Regions from separate parts of the Chromobacterium sp. ASV23 genome, predicted to be linked through region 2. Evidence: predicted binding sites of a transcription regulator. Region 2 holds the regulator's gene; the other holds the start of a gene.

Region 1 (8,313 bases), on a different contig from region 2:
GGCGACGACGCTGGCTTGGCCCGGCTGCAGCGGGGTGTCCGGCGCGGGCTGGGCCTGGACGAAACAGGCGGCGGAGCCGACGTCTTGGACGGCGATGCGGCGGCCGCCGGCGCTTTGGCGCAGCAGGCAGTAGGCAGTGGCGCTCATGGGGTCTCCCGGTTTAGAAGCGCAGTTGTTCCGCCAGCTGGCGGATGATGCGGCGGTCGCTGGCTTCTTCCTGTTCCATCTGTTCCTGCTGCCGGCGCAGGTCGCGCAGCTGCTGCAGCTGGCGGTATTGCCGGTTGGCGAAGGCGATGTCTTCCTTCAGCGTTTCGATTTCCTGCTGCAATTCCTCCGGCTGGCAGTACACCACCAGGCAATCGCCTTCCACCCATACCTTGCGCCAGACGGTGGCGCGCGGCAGGCGGCGGGATTCGGCGAAGTAGTCTTTCCATTCGTGCGGCGGCGTGTGGCTCAGCTGCAGGTACATGTTGAACAACAGGAACTGCTTGTCCGGGTTGTGCGATTTGTCTTCGCAAAGTCCGGTAATGCCGATGTTTTCAAATGTCTGCATCTGTCTCTCCTCAGGCGCTGCCTGTTGCTGTGCCGCTGCCACGGCTTGTGACTGCCAGCGCTATCCGGCGCTGTGCGCGGGCGACGGTGCCTTCGTCGCTAAGGTTTGCTGCTCCGGCTCGGTGTCGTACTGCACCAGGCCGTATATCTTCCAGACGCCGTTCACCTGCTTCAGGTGGTAGCCGGTGTGGTAGCGCCAGGGCGGGCGGCCCTGCGTGCGCTGCACGGTCCAGGCCACCAGCGCGGTGGCCACGCCGGGGCCCATGGCCATCACATTGACCAGCCGATGGCTGGCGCTTTCAAACCCTTGGCTGCGATACCACTCCAGCAGGGCGGCGGTGGTGTCGACCAAGGACGGCATGTCCTGCCAGCCGGTCAGCTCGCCCTGGTGGATGGCGGTGAACGGCACCGTGAAGTGGCTGGCGATGCCGGCCGCGTCCAGGCGGGAATAGCTGTTGCGGTAGTGCTTGAAAAAGGCTTCCAGGCTCATAGGCGTTCTCGTCGCGTGTATGGGTCTGCTGCTTTTGCTGCGGGTTACCGTCTTGCTTCCACATCCAGAAACCGCCTGCTGGCAAGCGGCTTGAAGATGGGTCCGCCAGTTGGCGGAACGCCTCTTTTGGAGGCTTCCGCCTGATGCTCTGACTAGGCGGAACGCCCCCAAGGGGGCTTCCGCCCTACGAAATCTGCCTTATTGGCAGGATTCGCAATCAGGGTTGTCGATGCTGCAGAACTTGGCGTCGGTGGCCGGGGTGGTGTCCACCGCGGCGGCCGGCGCGGCCTGCATCTGGCTGGATACGGCGTTCAGCTCGCCGCCGCGGCCGGTGGATTTCTCGGCGCTGGTGGCGGCCAGGGTACGCAGGTAGTAGGTGGTCTTCAGGCCACGCAACCAGGCGTGCTTGTACAGCTCGTCCAGTTTCTTGCCGGAAGCACCGGCCAGGTACAGGTTCAGCGACTGGGCCTGGTCGATCCACTTCTGGCGGCGGGAGGCCGCTTCCACCAGCCAGCGCGGGTCCAGCTCAAAGGCGGTGGCGTAGATGGCTTTCAGCTCGGCCGGCACGCGGTCGATCTGGCCCAGGCTGCCGTCGAAGTACTTCAGGTCGGCCACCATCACTTCGTCCCACAGGCCGGCGGCTTTCAGGTCGCGCACCAGGTATTCGTTGGTGACGGTGAATTCGCCGGACAGGTTGGACTTGACGAACAGGTTCTGGTACGTCGGCTCGATGGAGGCAGACACGCCGATGATGTTGGCGATGGTCGCGGTCGGGGCGATGGCCAGGCAGTTGCTGTTGCGCATGCCAAACTGCTTGATGCGCTCGCGCAGCTTGTTCCAGTCCATGCGCTCGGTGCGGTCCACTTCCAGGTAGCCGCCGCGCTCCGCCGCCAGCAGGTTGATGCTGTCGTGCGGCAGCACGCCGCGGTCCCACAGGCTGCCGCTGTACGACGGGTAGCGGCCGCGTTCTTCCGCCAGCTCGGTGGAGGCCAGGTAAGCGTAGTAGGCCACCATTTCCATGGATTCGTCGGCAAATTCCACCGCGGCGTTGGAGGCGTACGGAACGCGCTTGATGTGCAGGCAGTCCTGGAAGCCCATCACGCCCATGCCTACCGGGCGGTGCTTCAGGTTGGAGTTGCGCGCCTTCTTCACCGGGTAGAAGTTGATGTCGATCACGTTGTCCAGCATGCGCAGGGCGATGCGGATGGTGCGCTGCAGCTTTTCGCTGTCCAGGCTGCCATCGGCTTGCAGGTGCGCGGCCAGGTTGACCGAACCCAGGTTGCAGACGGCGATTTCGTCGTCGTTGGTGTTCAGCGTGATCTCAGTGCACAGGTTGGAGCTGTGCACCACGCCCAGGTGCTGCTGCGGGCTGCGGATGTTGCACGGGTCTTTGAAGGTGATCCACGGGTGGCCGGTTTCAAACAGCATGGTCAGCATCTTGCGCCACAGGCTCAGGGCCGGGATGCGCTTGTAGACCTTGAGTTCGCCGCGCTCGCCCTTGGCTTCGTAAGCGGTGTAGGCCTTTTCAAAGGCTTGGCCGTACAGGTCGTGCAGGTCCGGGGTTTCCGACGGGGAGAACAGGCTCCACTCGCCGCCTTCCATCACGCGCTTCATGAACAGGTCCGGAATCCAGTTGGCGGTGTTCATGTCGTGGGTGCGGCGGCGGTCGTCGCCGGTGTTCTTGCGCAGCTCGAGGAATTCTTCGATGTCGGCGTGCCAGGTTTCCAGGTAGGCGCAGACGGCGCCCTTGCGCTTGCCGCCCTGGTTCACCGCCACGGCGGTGTCGTTGACCACTTTCAGGAACGGCACCACGCCTTGCGATTTGCCGTTGGTACCCTTGATGTGGCTGCCCATGGCGCGCACCGGGGTCCAGTCGTTGCCCAGGCCGCCGGCGAACTTGGACAGCAGCGCGTTTTCCTTGATGCCTTCGTAGATGCCGTCCAGGTCATCGGCGATGGTGGTCAGGTAGCAGCTGGACAGCTGGCTGCGGCGGGTGCCGGAGTTGAACAGCGTGGGCGTGGACGACATGAAGTCGAAGCTGGACAGCACGTTGTAGAACTCGATGGCGCGGTCTTCGCGGTGCACTTCGTTCAGCGCCAGGCCCATGGCCACGCGCATGTAGAAGGCCTGCGGCATTTCGATGCGGGTGCCGTCCACGTGCAGGAAGTAGCGGTCGTACAGGGTTTGCAGGCCCAGGTAGCCGAATTGCAGGTCGCGCTCGGCGTCCAGCGCGGCGCCCAGCTTTTTCAGGTCGAACTCGGCCAGCTTTTCGTCGAGCAGTTCGGCGGCGATGCCCTTCTTGATGAAGTCGGCGAAGTAGGCCGGGTATTGCGCGCCCATTTCGTCCTGGCTGACGGCTTCGCCCAAGATTTCCAGGCGGATGTTGCCCATCAGCAGGCGGGCGGTGACGTAGTCGTAGGCTGGGTCTTGCTCGATCATGGAGCGGGCGGCCAGGATGGCGGACTTGCCCACTTCTTCTTCCGGCACGCCGTCGTAAATGTTCTTCAGGGTTTCGGCCAGGATGGCGTCCACGTCGATGCCGACCAGGTTCTTGCTGGCGGCTTCGATATTGGCGCGCAGGCGGGCCACATCCAGCGGCAGCTTGCGGCCGTCCTTGCGCAGCACGTTGATCTGCACGCTGGTCAGCGCCTCGCCGCGGGCGGCGCGCTCTTGCGTGCGCTGTTCGCGGTACAGCACGTAGGCGCGGGCCACGTCGTGCTCGCCAAACCGCATCAGGGAGAGTTCAACCTGGTCCTGGATGTCTTCGATATGGATGGCGCCGCCTTCCGGCTTGCGGCGCATCAGGGCGTTGACCACCTGTTCCGTCAATTGCGCCACTTTGTCGCGGATGCTGGCCGACGTGGCGCCCTGCTGGCCCATGACGGCCAGGAAGGCCTTGGTCATGGCGATGGAGATTTTGACGGGTTCGAACGGCACCACCGCGCCATTGCGACGGATGGTCTTGTACAGGCTGAAATCGGCTTGCGGCGCGGCGGCGCGGCCGAGTTCTGCGGCGGTTTGCCCTTCAAAGGTGGTCAGTTGCATGTATCCCTCGATAAAGAGAAGTTTAAGTCCGGCCGCGCTGCTTCTTGGCGGGCAGGTCGGCTTGTGGACAAATCTGTTGAAAAGCTGTGTGCGAGCTGTGGGTAAACACAATATATACCGTCAGCAGCGCTAGGACTGCCCAAATTCTAGTGGTGGGACTGACGTAGTTCAAGTCTTGACTTTGTGCCGAAAGACGGAAAACCGCGCCGTTATTGGCTTTGCGGGCCATCGAAATTTTTCTGCAAAAATTCGGCGTCTGATGAGGGTGTCAGGAAATTGCAGAAAGATGGCGGTTGGCTAGCTGAGGGTGCTACAGATTCGGGCGGCACAAGATGTTGTGTACATGCACTGTTGCATGGCCGCTACGACTTTGGCGTAAAAATTGCGCCCATTCCCCGGATGGCGGCTTGCCGGCCGCGGCGTGCTTCGTCGGGCCCCGGCGCAAAGCAGCCCCGGCAAGCCGGGGCTGCTGCATTGCAGACTATTGTGCCTTAACGGCAAAGCCGTTTTGCTGGATGAAGCTGTACAGATTGCCCACGTTCAGACTGCCCCAGCCGGTGGCATAGTCCCAGCCGGGGCCGGCGCTGTAGCCGCCGTTACTGCTGCCGTCATTGATGTCGTTGTACAGCGAGGGGTTGGCTGAGAGGTATTGGTAGATCGGCTGCGCCGGGAAGGGCAGCTGATTGCCGCTGGCCGACTGGATGCGCGCCCAGAAGCCGGTGAACAGCGGTGCCGCCAGGCTGGTGCCGCCTACCGGCTGGACGCTGCCGTTAACCAGCACATTGGCGCCGGTGTTCGGGTCAGCGTCAAACGACACGTCAGGCACGCCGCGCTGGCTGGGGTTGACAGTCAGTACGCCTGCGCTGGTTTGCCATGTCGGCGCGCTTTCCGTCGTGCTGGGGCCGCCGCCGCCGCCGTTCCAGGTGCTTTCGGACTGATAGCTGGTTTGTCCGCTGGTGCTCAGCGTGGTGCCGCCCACGGCGATCACATATGGGGAAACGGCTGGGTAGCTCTGGCCGACGGCGTTATCGCCGCATTCGGCGGAGCCGGAGTCGCCGGTGGACACCGAAAAGACCTGTCCTTGAGTCGCGGCGGCCTGGAAAATCTGGTCGTCAGCGGCGGTGGAGCCATCGCTTTGCGAATCGTTTTCACATTCGCCCAGCGATACATTCACCACTTTGGCGCTGCCGTCGCTGACCGCTGCGTTCAGCGCAGCCGTGATGTCGGCGTTGGTCATCGAGGACGCCACGTAGAAGTTCAGCTGTTGCACCGCGCCGCCGGCGGCGGCCACGATGTCCTGGCTATCCAGGTTCCATTCCACGGTGCCGTCGGTATCGGTCGACGGGGTGGCGGCGTTGATCACCTTAGTGTTGACGTCGCCGAAGCCGGCGCCTTTGGTGAAGGCTAGCAGGTCGATCAGCGTTTGCGTCAGATCGCCTTCGGCGATGATGCCGACCGTGGTGTGGCCGGCGGGTGGCAGGCCATCGGCGTTGTAGATGGTGGAGAAGTCGGTTGGGTTGTGCGCGACCTGATCCATGCGGTGGAAGCCCTTGCCGGCCGCGCGGCGTGCCAGCGTAGTATGGAACAGGTGCAGGTTTTGCAGGCCTTCCACGGCCAGCACGGTGTCGCCCAGCTGGCTTGGCACCATGGCGGCGGTGGCGTTGGCATACAGCTGGCGGCCTTTGACGTTGTAGCCGTGCAGGGTGGTGTTGAAGGCGGTTTTTACGGTGGCGGCGCTGCCATCGGCGGTAACCAGCAGATGATTGGACGCAACCTTGATGTTGCGGAAGCCGCTGGCTTGCAGGTGCTTGACCACGGCCTCAACCTGGGCCTGGGTGGGTGCGTACTGGCTCATGAACTCAGTTTTGCTCAGGCGGCGCTTGCTGGCGCCGCGCAGAATCGACTGGGTCAGGACGTCCAGTTGAGCCTTGTTGCGCAGCTTCAGACTGACGGCGACGTGGACGGTCTGGCCTGCCGCCAATTCGCCCGCATCGCGGGCTTTGGCGGCAAGGATGCGGGCTTGCTGCTGGCCCTGGGTCTTGGTGGCAACCCAGTTGGTGCCGGCTTGGGCGGTAGTGGCGCCGAGGAAGAGGGCAGCTACTGCCAGTGCTACAGAGCGTGGCTTGGCAAACATTCCATTTCTCCTTGAAATAAATCACGGTGAGCCATGCGGGGTGGCAGGCTCTGGAACGAAGGCTTGTTTGCGTGCTGATGCGCTGCCTCTGGTTCCGCTGGTTCAGCCCCGGTGCAAGGGCGGCCTCCTGATGGGAGGCAATTTCTGGATAGGCCAATGTCATTTAAAAGCGCAAGGCGATTTGAAATTGGCTCGATATCAAACCAGGAGTTATACGCAAAGAAATGTTTGTGTAACGAGAATGCGATCTTGAAATATGCAAGGATGATTCTTGCAAGTTTTATCCGGAACGTGAAATCTAAAACGGTAATTCTCGCGAGTAAATTCTTTCAAATTGCCAAAATCTGTACCGAAATATTGGCGATATCTGTTTCAACATGAGAGGAATGCCGAATGCGCGCTTTTCTCATGCCTGTACTTAATGACATCGGGATTCCAATTGGGTCGAGAGATGTGCTCAGCCGTAAGCAAAGAATTGCAAGCGCCGCTTGCCCGCCTGCGCAAACGCCGTCTTTATGGTATTCTTGCGCGCCTTGCTCAGCCGTGACCCGTCACCCATCAATGAAAGACCCTTGCGATCATTACACTTTCGACCTGATTGGCGGCGTCCAGAAGAAGCCTGGCCGCAAGCCTCTGGGCGAGCGCGCGATGACGGTTGCGGAACGCAAGCGGCGCAGCCGGGAGCTTAGGCGCAACCGGCTGCAGGAGCTGTCGGTGACGGTGGAGCTGAGCCGTGAGGCCCAGAAATCCTTGGACAAGATGATAGAGTGGTGGGGCGTCAGCAAGAAGGAAGCGATCAACCGCGCGCTGCTGATCGCCTGCCAGTCGCAGATGGGCCGCACCGCCAGCCTGTTTGGCTTTGAGCTGCCGCCGGAAGGCAAGGCGGCCGCCCGCAAGAATAAAGACATCTGAGAACGTGTTCACGATCTTTGGGGCTTTGCATCCGCTTCGCGGATAACCGTTTTCCTTGCCGGGTCTGCCCGGCGCGCAGGGAAGGGATATTTGCTTGGCCAAATATCCCTTCCACCCCTAAAGGCCACCCTGCAAGCCTGGCCTGCGGCTTCCCGCCGGGTCTCGCCAGGCCCGAGGCGCGGCTGAACTCGCGATTTGCTAACGTCAAATCGCTCAAACATGCAGCCGCTTAAAACCACGGGCCTGTCACCCGACGGCAGGCTTGAAGGGACGGGGCGCATTGAAAACGTGTTCTCCACAAGCTAGGCCCCAAAAACAAAGATCGTGAACAGGCGCTAAGGCGAAAACCACTTCACTACCGAGCCTGCTTGGAGCCTGGCCAGAGAAAATTGACGCATCAATCGAATAAAAAAACGCCCTGACGGCATGAGCCGGCAGGGCGTTTCTGTTTGGCGGCGGACCGGCCTAGCGGACGCGTTGCTGAGCGGCTTCCAGCTCTTCCCAGCGTGCCAGCTTTTCCAGCAGCAGTTCGTCGATTTCCTCGATACGTTGCTGCCAGGCCACGGCTTCCTTCGGCGTATCGCGGTAGCAGCTGGGGTCCAGCAGCCGCTGGTTCAGATCGGCCTGTTCCGCCTCCAGCGCGCTGATCTGGTCCGGCAGGGCTGCCAGCTCGCGGGTTTCGTTGTAGGACAGCTTGCTGCGCGCGGCTTTGGGCTTGTCCTGGCGCGCTGTCGCCGCGGCCGGGGGGGGCTCCTTGGCTTTTTCGGTCGGCGCCAGTTCCGCCATGCGCCGCCTGGCGTCCAGCCAGTCCTGATAGCCGCCCGGATATTCTTCCAGCCGGCCGTCTCCTTCGAAAGCGATGACCTGGGTCACCACATTGTCGAGGAAGGCCCGGTCGTGGCTGACCAGGAACACAGTGCCGGAATACTGGGCGATCACATCCTCCAGCAACTCCAGCGTGTCGATGTCCAGATCGTTGGTCGGCTCGTCCAGCACCAGCACATTGGCCGGGCGGGTGAACAGCCGGGCCAGCAGCAAGCGGTTGCGTTCGCCGCCGGACAAGGACTTCACCGGGCTGCGCGCGCGCTGCGGCGAGAACAGGAAGTCTTCCAGATAGCTCATCACGTGCTTCTTCACGCCGCCGATTTCGACGAAGTCGTTGCCCTGGCTGATGATGTCG
Region 2 (8,313 bases):
TGAACGAAGAGCAGCGCGAGAAGCTGCTGGAAAATCTGGTGATTCCGCCGCGCCCAGAAATTCTGGACCGTTTGCAGGCCTTGCGCCATGACAGCGAATCGCCGCTGCAAGAACTGAGCGAGCTGGTCGGCAGCGATCCTGCCTTGGGCATCGCCATGCTGAAGGCGGCCAATTCCCCCGCCTTGGGCCAGGGCCGCAAGATTCAGTCCATCGCTCAGGCCATCAACTTGCTTGGCGTCAACAATGTGATCAATCTGGCCAGCGGCCTGGTGCTGCGCAGCCGGCTGACGCAGGAAACGCCGCAGGCGCTGGAGGTGTTTTGGGACAAAGCAATGCAACTGGCCACGGTGTCAGGCCTGCTCAGCGAGCGGCTGGCCCATGTGCCGGACCAGTGCCAGAGCTTCGCGCTGTTCCACGGCTGCGGCATCGCCATCCTGCTGATGCGGCAGGCCGGCTATTCGCGCACCTTGCAGCTGATGGAGCTGGCCGACGACGAACGCATATGCAAGGTGCAACAGCAGCTGCACGGCACCGACCACACGGTGGTGGGCTATCTGGTGGCCAAGGTCTGGCACATGCCGGAAAACTTTGCCCGCGCCATCCTGCTGCAGTACGACCCGCAGATATTGGACACCGGACCAGACGCCCTGCTGGACCATGAAGGCCGGATGATGGTGGCGGTGACGCGCGCGGCGCAGCACGCCTGGCGGACCTCGCTGCCCGGTCATGAAGACCCAGGCTGGCCGCAGCGCCGCGCCGCCGTGCTGGCCTACCTGGGATTGGACCTGGTGGAGTTTGAGGACTGGTGCGACCATCTGCACCAGCAGATGGCCGGCAACTGATACGACATAAAACCGGCAGCGCAGTGCAAGATTTTGCAGCCGCGCTTAAGCCAGGTAGCGCGCCTCCAGATGCGCGCGATAATGGGCCGGATTCAGCGCCTCGCCCGTCGCCCGCCGCACCAGCTCGTCCGTCGTCCACAAACTGCCTTGGCTCCAGATGTGGGCCTGCAGCCAGTCGAATACCGGCGACAGATCGCCTGCCGCGACGCGGCCATCCAGATTCGGCTCCTGCCGGCGCAAGACGGCGAAATACTGCGCCGCGTACATCGCGCCCAGCGTGTAGCTGGGAAAGTAGCCGAAGGTATCGGTCCAATGGATGTCCTGCAGGCAGCCGTCGCGGTAGTTGCCGCGGGTATCGATGCCCAGATAGGCCATCATCTTCTCGTCCCACAGCGCTGGCACATCCTCGGCCTCGATCTCGCCATTGATCAACGCGCGCTCGATCTCGAAACGCAGAATCACATGCGCCGGGTAGCACAACTCGTCGGCGTCAACGCGGATGTAACCAGGCTCGACGCGGGTATAGAGCCGCGCCAGGTTGTCGGCTTCGAACGCCGGCTGGTCGCCAAAACGGCGGCGGATCAGCGGCGCGATCAACTCCAGGAAGCCGCGGCTGCGGCCCAATTGCATCTCGAACGATAGGCTCTGGCTCTCGTGAATGCCCATGGAGCGGGCGCGGCCCACTGGCTGCTCCACCCATTGCCGCGGCAGTCCCTGCTCATAGCGGGCATGGCCGGTCTCATGGATGATGCCCATCAGGCTTTGCACAAAATCGTCTTCACGGTAGCGCGTGGTGATGCGCACATCCTCCGGCACGCCGCCGCAGAACGGATGGTTGCTGACGTCCAGTCTGCCGGCGTCGAAATCGAAGCCCAAGAGCTGCATCACCTCCAGACCCAGATCGCGCTGCAAGGCCACCGGGAACGGACCCGTCGGCTGAATCACGGCCTCGCCGGCCTGTTTGGCGCGTACGGCCTCGATCAGGCCCGGCAGCCAGGATTTGACGTCATCGAAGATGCGCGCGATATCGGCGCTCTTCATGCCCGGCTCGTACTTGTCCAGCAGGGCATCGTAGCGGCTTACGCCGTTGATCTGCGCCAGCAGCGCCGCCTCTTCGCGCGCCAGCCGCAACACTTCGCGGAAATTGACCAGGAAACCCTGCCAATCATTATCCTTGCGCTGGCTGCGCCAGGCGTGTTCACAGCGCGCGGCCGCCAAGGATTTGGCCTCTACCAGTTCGGCCGGAAGCAGATTGGCTTGCTGCCATTCGCGGCGCATTTCGCGCAGATTGGCGCGTTGCGCCGGGTCCAGGTCTTCTTGCTCCGCGGCCTGCAGCTGCTCCTGCAATTGCGGCTCGGTGATCAGCTGGTGCATCAGCACCTGCAGCTCGGCCTGGGCAGCCGCGCGCGCTTCATTGCCCTTGGGCGGCATCATGGCGGCCTGATCCCAGCCAGCGATGGCGCCGAGATGGCCAAAACGATGCAGTCTTTGAAAAGTGTGGCTGAGGCTTTGATAGGCCTTTTGATTCAGCATGGCATCCTCCTTTGTATGGATTTCACCCCATACTCACATGACACTATTTAATGGTCAAGCGCGGAAAATCATGCTGAAAAACAATAAGAAACAAGGGAATTTGTGCTCAGAAAAACCTGTTTAGGATGAGTTTTACTCACGCACTCTTACCAGATGCGCCCAAGCGTTGCGAGGCAAACGGAAAGGACTGCCAATGCGGGAAGTACTCTCGCACCAGTTGGCGCAGGTATTCGCCGTCTTGTTGCGAATCCAAATGCAGCAGCAAGGCATCCACAGCCATGCGGTAGCTGCTCGCATGAAAAGGGTGGGGATCAAGCAGAAACAACAAGGCCTGCAGCAGCGTTTCGCGACGGCGGATCTCGTCTTCCGCCATGCCGTCTTCGAATAGCTTGCCAAGGTAAAGGCCCAGCGAGGGCGGATAGCGCTGGAAACCTGTCCGCCGCATCAACTGCAGCAGCGCATCCAGCGATCCCTGCAACGGCATGTCGAGGTTGCGCACAGTGAAGCCGGCGCCGGAGGTGATCTCCATCACCTTCTTCATGTCATCCAGCCAGAAGTAGAAAAACTCGCGGGCGCAGGTCACCGCCAGCAATTTCTCCTGCAAGGGACAGCCGGCCAGAAACACGTCCACCCCGGCATGATAGCTGTCGACATCCCGCCGCTTGCCGGCCAGGCCGTCCAGCAGCTTCTGCAACAGCTCGCGCCGCGCCGCCACCACATCCGGCGTGGCGCCCAGCCGTTCAATCAAATGCAGATAGGCCGTCAATGCGTCCTTCAGTGCCGCCATCTCCGCTCCTTGCCCGCCATGCTCGCACACTCCCATATTCCCACTGTTTGAGCATACAACGCTTGGCGCAACAAAATGATGACTGCCAGACCCAACCGCTTAAGCTTGCGGCCGCAAGTTCAGCCGCAAATCGCCGCCAACCTTGGCCACGTCAACGATTTCCAGACGCGTCTTGTCGGCCAGATCCTCCAGCGCCGGCCAGGAGAACAGGCCGCACGCAGCGTCGCCGGCCAGCGCCGGCGCCAGATACAGCACAATCTCGTCAACCAGCCCGGCGCGCAGCAGCGCGCCGTTGAGGCCGGCGCCGGCCTCAACCATCAGCTCATTGATGCCGCGTTCGCCCAGGCGGCTCAGCAACGCGGCCAGATCGGCCTTGCCCCCGCGCCGACCCAGAATCAGCGGCTCGACGCCCTGCGCGCGGAATGCCGCCAACTGCGCCTCGTCATCGACGCAGGTGGCCAGCACGCTTCGCCCGCCAGGATAGATGCGGCTGGAAGGATCGGTGCGCAGATCGCCGTCCAAAACCACCCGCCACGGCTGAACCGCCACCGGCACCTCACGCACCGTCAACTGCGGGTCGTCCGCCAGCACCGTGCCGCTGCCGGTGAGGATGGCGCAATGCGCGGCGCGCAAACGCTGCACGTCTAGCCGGGCTTGCGGCCCGGTGATCCACTTGCTGCTGCCATTCAGCAGCGCGGTCTTGCCATCCAGCGTGGCCGCGGCCTTCAGCATCACCCACGGCCGGCCGCGCTCGACGCGCGACAGAAAGCCGCGGTGCACGCGGCGCGCCTCTGCCTCCATCAGGCCCGCCGCCGCGGAAATGCCGGCGGCCTGCAGCATGGCGATGCCGCGGCCTGCCACCTCATGATACGGATCGACCATCGCCGCCACGACGCGGTCGATGCCCTCGGCGATCAGCCTCTCCGCGCACGGCGGGGTGCGGCCATGGTGGCTGCACGGCTCCAAGGTCACGTAGGCGGTAGCGCCGCGCGGGCTATCGCCGCGCGCCAGGCAATCCTTGATGGCCTGGATTTCCGCGTGATCGGAACCCACCGCCAGCGTCGCGCCCTCGCCTATCACCTTGCCTTCGCGCACCAGCACGCAGCCGACGCCGGGATTGGGCGCGGCGCGGCGGGTCGCGCCTTCGGCCAGCCGCAGCGCGCGCTGCATATACAGGTGATCGTCGGCGCTGTAATCCATCATGCTTGATTCTTCCATTCATCGGCCAATAGGCCGTAACAACGCATATTCCAGTAGCGGCCGTTTAGATACTGCGCGTCGCGCAGCTCGCCTTCCAGCCGGAAGCCCAGGCTTTCCGCCACCTTGCAGCTGCGGACATTTCCCGGCGCGCAACCCAATTCCACTCGATGCAGGCCCAGCTCGTCGAAACCATGGCGCAATAGCTGCCGCAGCGCCTGCTGCATCACGCCCTTGCCGACATGACAATCCGCCAGCCAATAACCGATGCGCGCATAGCGATGCACTTGGCTGATGCCGTGCAATGAACAGATGCCGGCGATCTCGCCGTCCACTTCGATCAACCGGTGGGCGCTGCGCCCTTCCGCATTGCCCTGAACCTGCTGCCGCAGAAAAACCGCGGTATCCGCCGCCGACTGCGGCTTGACGATGCCGGCCATCCATTGGCTCAGCGTGGCGCGATAGCTTTCAATCAAGGCATACAGCGCCGCCGCATCGGCAGCGGGATCGGCGGGCCGGATGGTCACCGTGGGCATCGCAATCCTTTCCACTCCCTGTCCAGCAGGCTGTACTGGCAGGCATCATGGTAGCGACCGTGCAAATACAGGCCGTCGCGCTGCACGCCTTCCAGGCTGAACCCCAGACGCTCGGCCACCGCCCGGCTGCGCGCGTTCTCCACGCCCGCCACGATGGCGATGCGGTTCAGGCCTCGTTCGCCGAATCCGATATCCAGCGCCTGCGCCACCGCGCCGCGCATCAGGCCGCGGCCGACAAAACGGTCGGCCAGCCAGTAGCCCAGGTAGCCGGAACGATGCAGCGCGCTGACGCCATGGATATCGATGCAGCCGGCCAACTCGCCGTCCGATTCGATCAACCAGGTGGCACAGGCCCCGCCGTTGCGCTGGCCATCGGCGATGCCGGCTAGAAACTGCCGGCTGTCTTCCACGCTGCGGGTGGCATCCACCCATGGCAGCCAGGCCCGCAGCGTCTGGCGGCTCTCGTCTATCAATGCGAACAGCCGCTCGGCGTGGTCAACGCCGGGCGGCAACAGGGCAAGGTGTGTCTGGGCGAGGGTAGTCATGGCATCTTTAAAATGACAAAGAAATATCCAGACTAATCAGCCCTCTCCCAAACTGTCAATGCGATGACTTTTGAATTTCCTTGATCGCATCGGTAAATTCGGAAATATCCTGGAAACTGCGGTAAACCGAGGCGAAGCGGACATAGGCCACTTTATCCAGCCGCGCCAGCTCCGCCATCACCATCTCGCCGATCTGCCGGCTGCTGACCTCGCGCTCGCCCAATTGCAGCAGCTTATGGCAAATGCGGTCTATCGCCTCGTCCACCAGCGTGGTGGACACCGGCCGCTTGTGCAGCGCGCGCAGGAAACTGGTGCGCACTTTCTCGATGTCGAACTCGGAACGGTGGCCTGCTGTCTTCACCACCTGCGGCATGCGCACATCGGCGGTTTCGAAAGTCGTGAAGCGCTTGTCGCAGACGGGGCAGCGGCGGCGACGGCGGATGCTGCTGCCATCCTCGCTGACGCGGGAATCGATCACCTGAGTGTCCGGGTTGCCACAAAACGCGCATTTCATGACAAGAATCCTGAGAGTTGCAATAAATAGATGTTATCAGCAAAGCCTCGCCAATACATCGCGGCCATAAAAAAACCGCCCGGCTAGGGGCGGCTTCTTCACAGCGCGAAACGGATTTACTTGGCGTAAACCGGGAAGCGATGGCACAGCGCGGTGGCTTGCTCGGCCACGCGAGCGATCAGCGCGTCGTCGTTCGGATTGTCCAGCACGTCGGCCACCATATTGGCTACGGCGATGGCCTCGGCTTCCTTGAAGCCGCGCGTGGTGATGGCCGGGGAGCCGATGCGGATGCCGGACGTCACGAACGGGGTTTCCGGGTCGTTCGGGATGGCGTTCTTGTTGACGGTGATGTGGGCGCGGCCCAGCAGCGCGTCGGCCGCTTTGCCGGTCAGGCCCTTGGCGCGCAGATCCACCAGGAACACATGGCTCTCGGTGCGGCCGGAGACGATGCGCACGCCGCGCTCGGCCAGGGTTTTGGCCATGATGGAGGCGTTCTTCAGCACCTGTTCCTGATAGATCTTGAACTCGGGCTGCAGCGCTTCCTTGAAGGCCACGGCCTTGGCGGCGATCACATGCTCCAGCGGGCCGCCTTGCAGGGTCGGGAACACATTGCTGTTGATGCTCTTCTCGAACTCGGCCTTGGCCAGAATGATGCCGCCGCGCGGGCCGCGCAGGGTCTTGTGGGTGGTCGAGGTCACGAAATCGGCATGCGGCACCGGGTTCGGATACAGGCCGGCGGCGATCAGACCGGCGTAGTGCGCCATGTCGACCATGAAGTAAGCGCCGACTTTCTTGGCGATCTGACCCATGCGCTCGAAGTCGAAACGCAAGGCATAAGCGGATGCGCCGCCGATGATCAGCTTCGGCTTGGTTTCCATCGCCACGCGCTCCATGTCGTCGTAGTCGATTTCTTCCTTGTCGTTCAGGCCGTAGGCGACGATGTTGAACATCTTGCCGGACAGGTTGGCCGGAGAGCCGTGGGTCAGGTGGCCGCCATGGCCCAGGTTCATGCCCATCACGGTGTCGCCCGGCTTCAGGATGGAGAAGTACACTGCCTGGTTGGCTTGCGAGCCGGAGTGCGGCTGCACGTTGGCGTATTCCGCGCCGAACAGTTGCTTGACGCGGTCGATGGCCAGCTGCTCGACGATGTCCACATGCTCGCAACCGCCATAGAAGCGCTTGCCCGGGTAGCCTTCGGCATACTTATTGGTCAGTTGGGAGCCCTGGGCTTCCATCACTGCCGGGCTGGTGTAGTTCTCCGAGGCGATCAGCTCGATGTGATCTTCCTGGCGCTGGCACTCGGCGGCAATCGCGGCGGCGAGTTCGGGGTCGAATTTGGCAATCGTCTGGTCGGCAGCAAACATCGTCTGGCTCTTCCATCAATAGGTTAACGATCGGGCCATTCTACACGAAATGCCCAAACTGAAACCTTAACGTGAAGCAAGCGCCCGGGCCCCGACCAGACCCGCCAAGCAGAAGGCCCCGCACGATGCGGGGCCCCTTACTCCTGGTAACTTACAAATCGTCCGCTGTGAAAAACAGCGGCACGCCGTCGCGGCTTTCCGGTTGCAGCTCTGGCAGCACATGCACTTCTCGCACGCGGCACTCGTTCATCAGCTCGCGGAAGTTTTCTTCGATCAGCTTGAGGTTGTCCAGCGAAGCCAGCGGCCAGACGAAGCCTTCCCAGTTGCGCTCGTCTCCCTTGGCGGAAACGGTGAAGTGCAGCTCGCCGTTTGCATGCGCGGAAACGATGGCCACCGGCTCCTTGTCCAGTTCGCGCAAGCGGCGGATCTGGCTGCTGGCGAACACTTGCAGCGCCACCTCGAAGCGTGCATGGTTGCCGGCCACCAGCGCCTGCATCGCCGGCAGCGGCGGCCGGGCAATCGGGAACAGCGTCACGCCATCGGTCTTCAGCTGTTCGCCCAGGAACTTCATCAGCGGCATGCCCCAGGCGCCGACCGAACCGCCTAGCCTGACCGGACACGCCTCGCCTTCGCGCTGCACGGCCACGCCTATCAGGTAGCGCAGGAATACGCCTTCCTCCTTCACGGTGACCGGCGCCGCCTGCGCCGGCAAGCTGTCGCGGGCAGCCTCGCCTTGCCGGGCCATCCTATATAAGGTCAGCGCATCCAGGCCCACCAGGCTGTCCGGATGCAGCAACACGCCGGACAAGGCCGCGTCGCCGTCCGCGGCGAACACGCCATGCTGGCGCAGCAGCGCGTTCAAGCCTTCGACATCGGCAATGGCTCCGGGCAGCTCGACCTGCTCGCGGCTGCCGGCCACCAACACCAGCGGCAAGGCGAATACCAGCGCGCGCGCGTCGCCGGTCTCTTCTACGGCCTGGCGCAAAGCGTCCCAG

What was found. Region 2 encodes NrdR, which represses ribonucleotide reductase genes. Its sites were predicted from a motif close to AAANACNATATATNGTNTTT; they were not measured.
Region 1: the regulator NrdR is predicted to act here: its motif matches at 4,191-4,210, upstream of JHD59_RS14455 (ribonucleoside-diphosphate reductase subunit alpha).

The regions. Positions count from the first base shown of each region.
Region 1 is NZ_JAELTR010000035.1:34,806-43,118, reverse strand. Features, by position in the region: gene JHD59_RS14470 (hypothetical protein) at 1-147, opposite strand, end outside; gene JHD59_RS14465 (hypothetical protein) at 161-553, opposite strand; gene JHD59_RS14460 (hypothetical protein) at 614-1,042, opposite strand; gene JHD59_RS14455 (ribonucleoside-diphosphate reductase subunit alpha) at 1,241-4,087, opposite strand; gene JHD59_RS14450 (protease pro-enzyme activation domain-containing protein) at 4,569-6,221, opposite strand; gene JHD59_RS14445 (hypothetical protein) at 6,783-7,133, shown strand; gene JHD59_RS14440 (ATP-binding cassette domain-containing protein) at 7,599-8,313, opposite strand, start outside.
Region 2 is NZ_JAELTR010000028.1:28,441-36,753, reverse strand. Features, by position in the region: gene JHD59_RS12765 (HDOD domain-containing protein) at 1-842, shown strand, start outside; gene JHD59_RS12760 (carboxypeptidase M32) at 888-2,375, opposite strand; gene JHD59_RS12755 (hypothetical protein) at 2,512-3,162, opposite strand; gene ribD (bifunctional diaminohydroxyphosphoribosylaminopyrimidine deaminase/5-amino-6-(5-phosphoribosylamino)uracil reductase RibD) at 3,262-4,365, opposite strand; gene JHD59_RS12745 (GNAT family N-acetyltransferase) at 4,362-4,895, opposite strand; gene JHD59_RS12740 (GNAT family N-acetyltransferase) at 4,883-5,440, opposite strand; gene nrdR (transcriptional regulator NrdR) at 5,496-5,954, opposite strand; gene glyA (serine hydroxymethyltransferase) at 6,071-7,318, opposite strand; gene JHD59_RS12725 (hypothetical protein) at 7,470-8,313, opposite strand, start outside.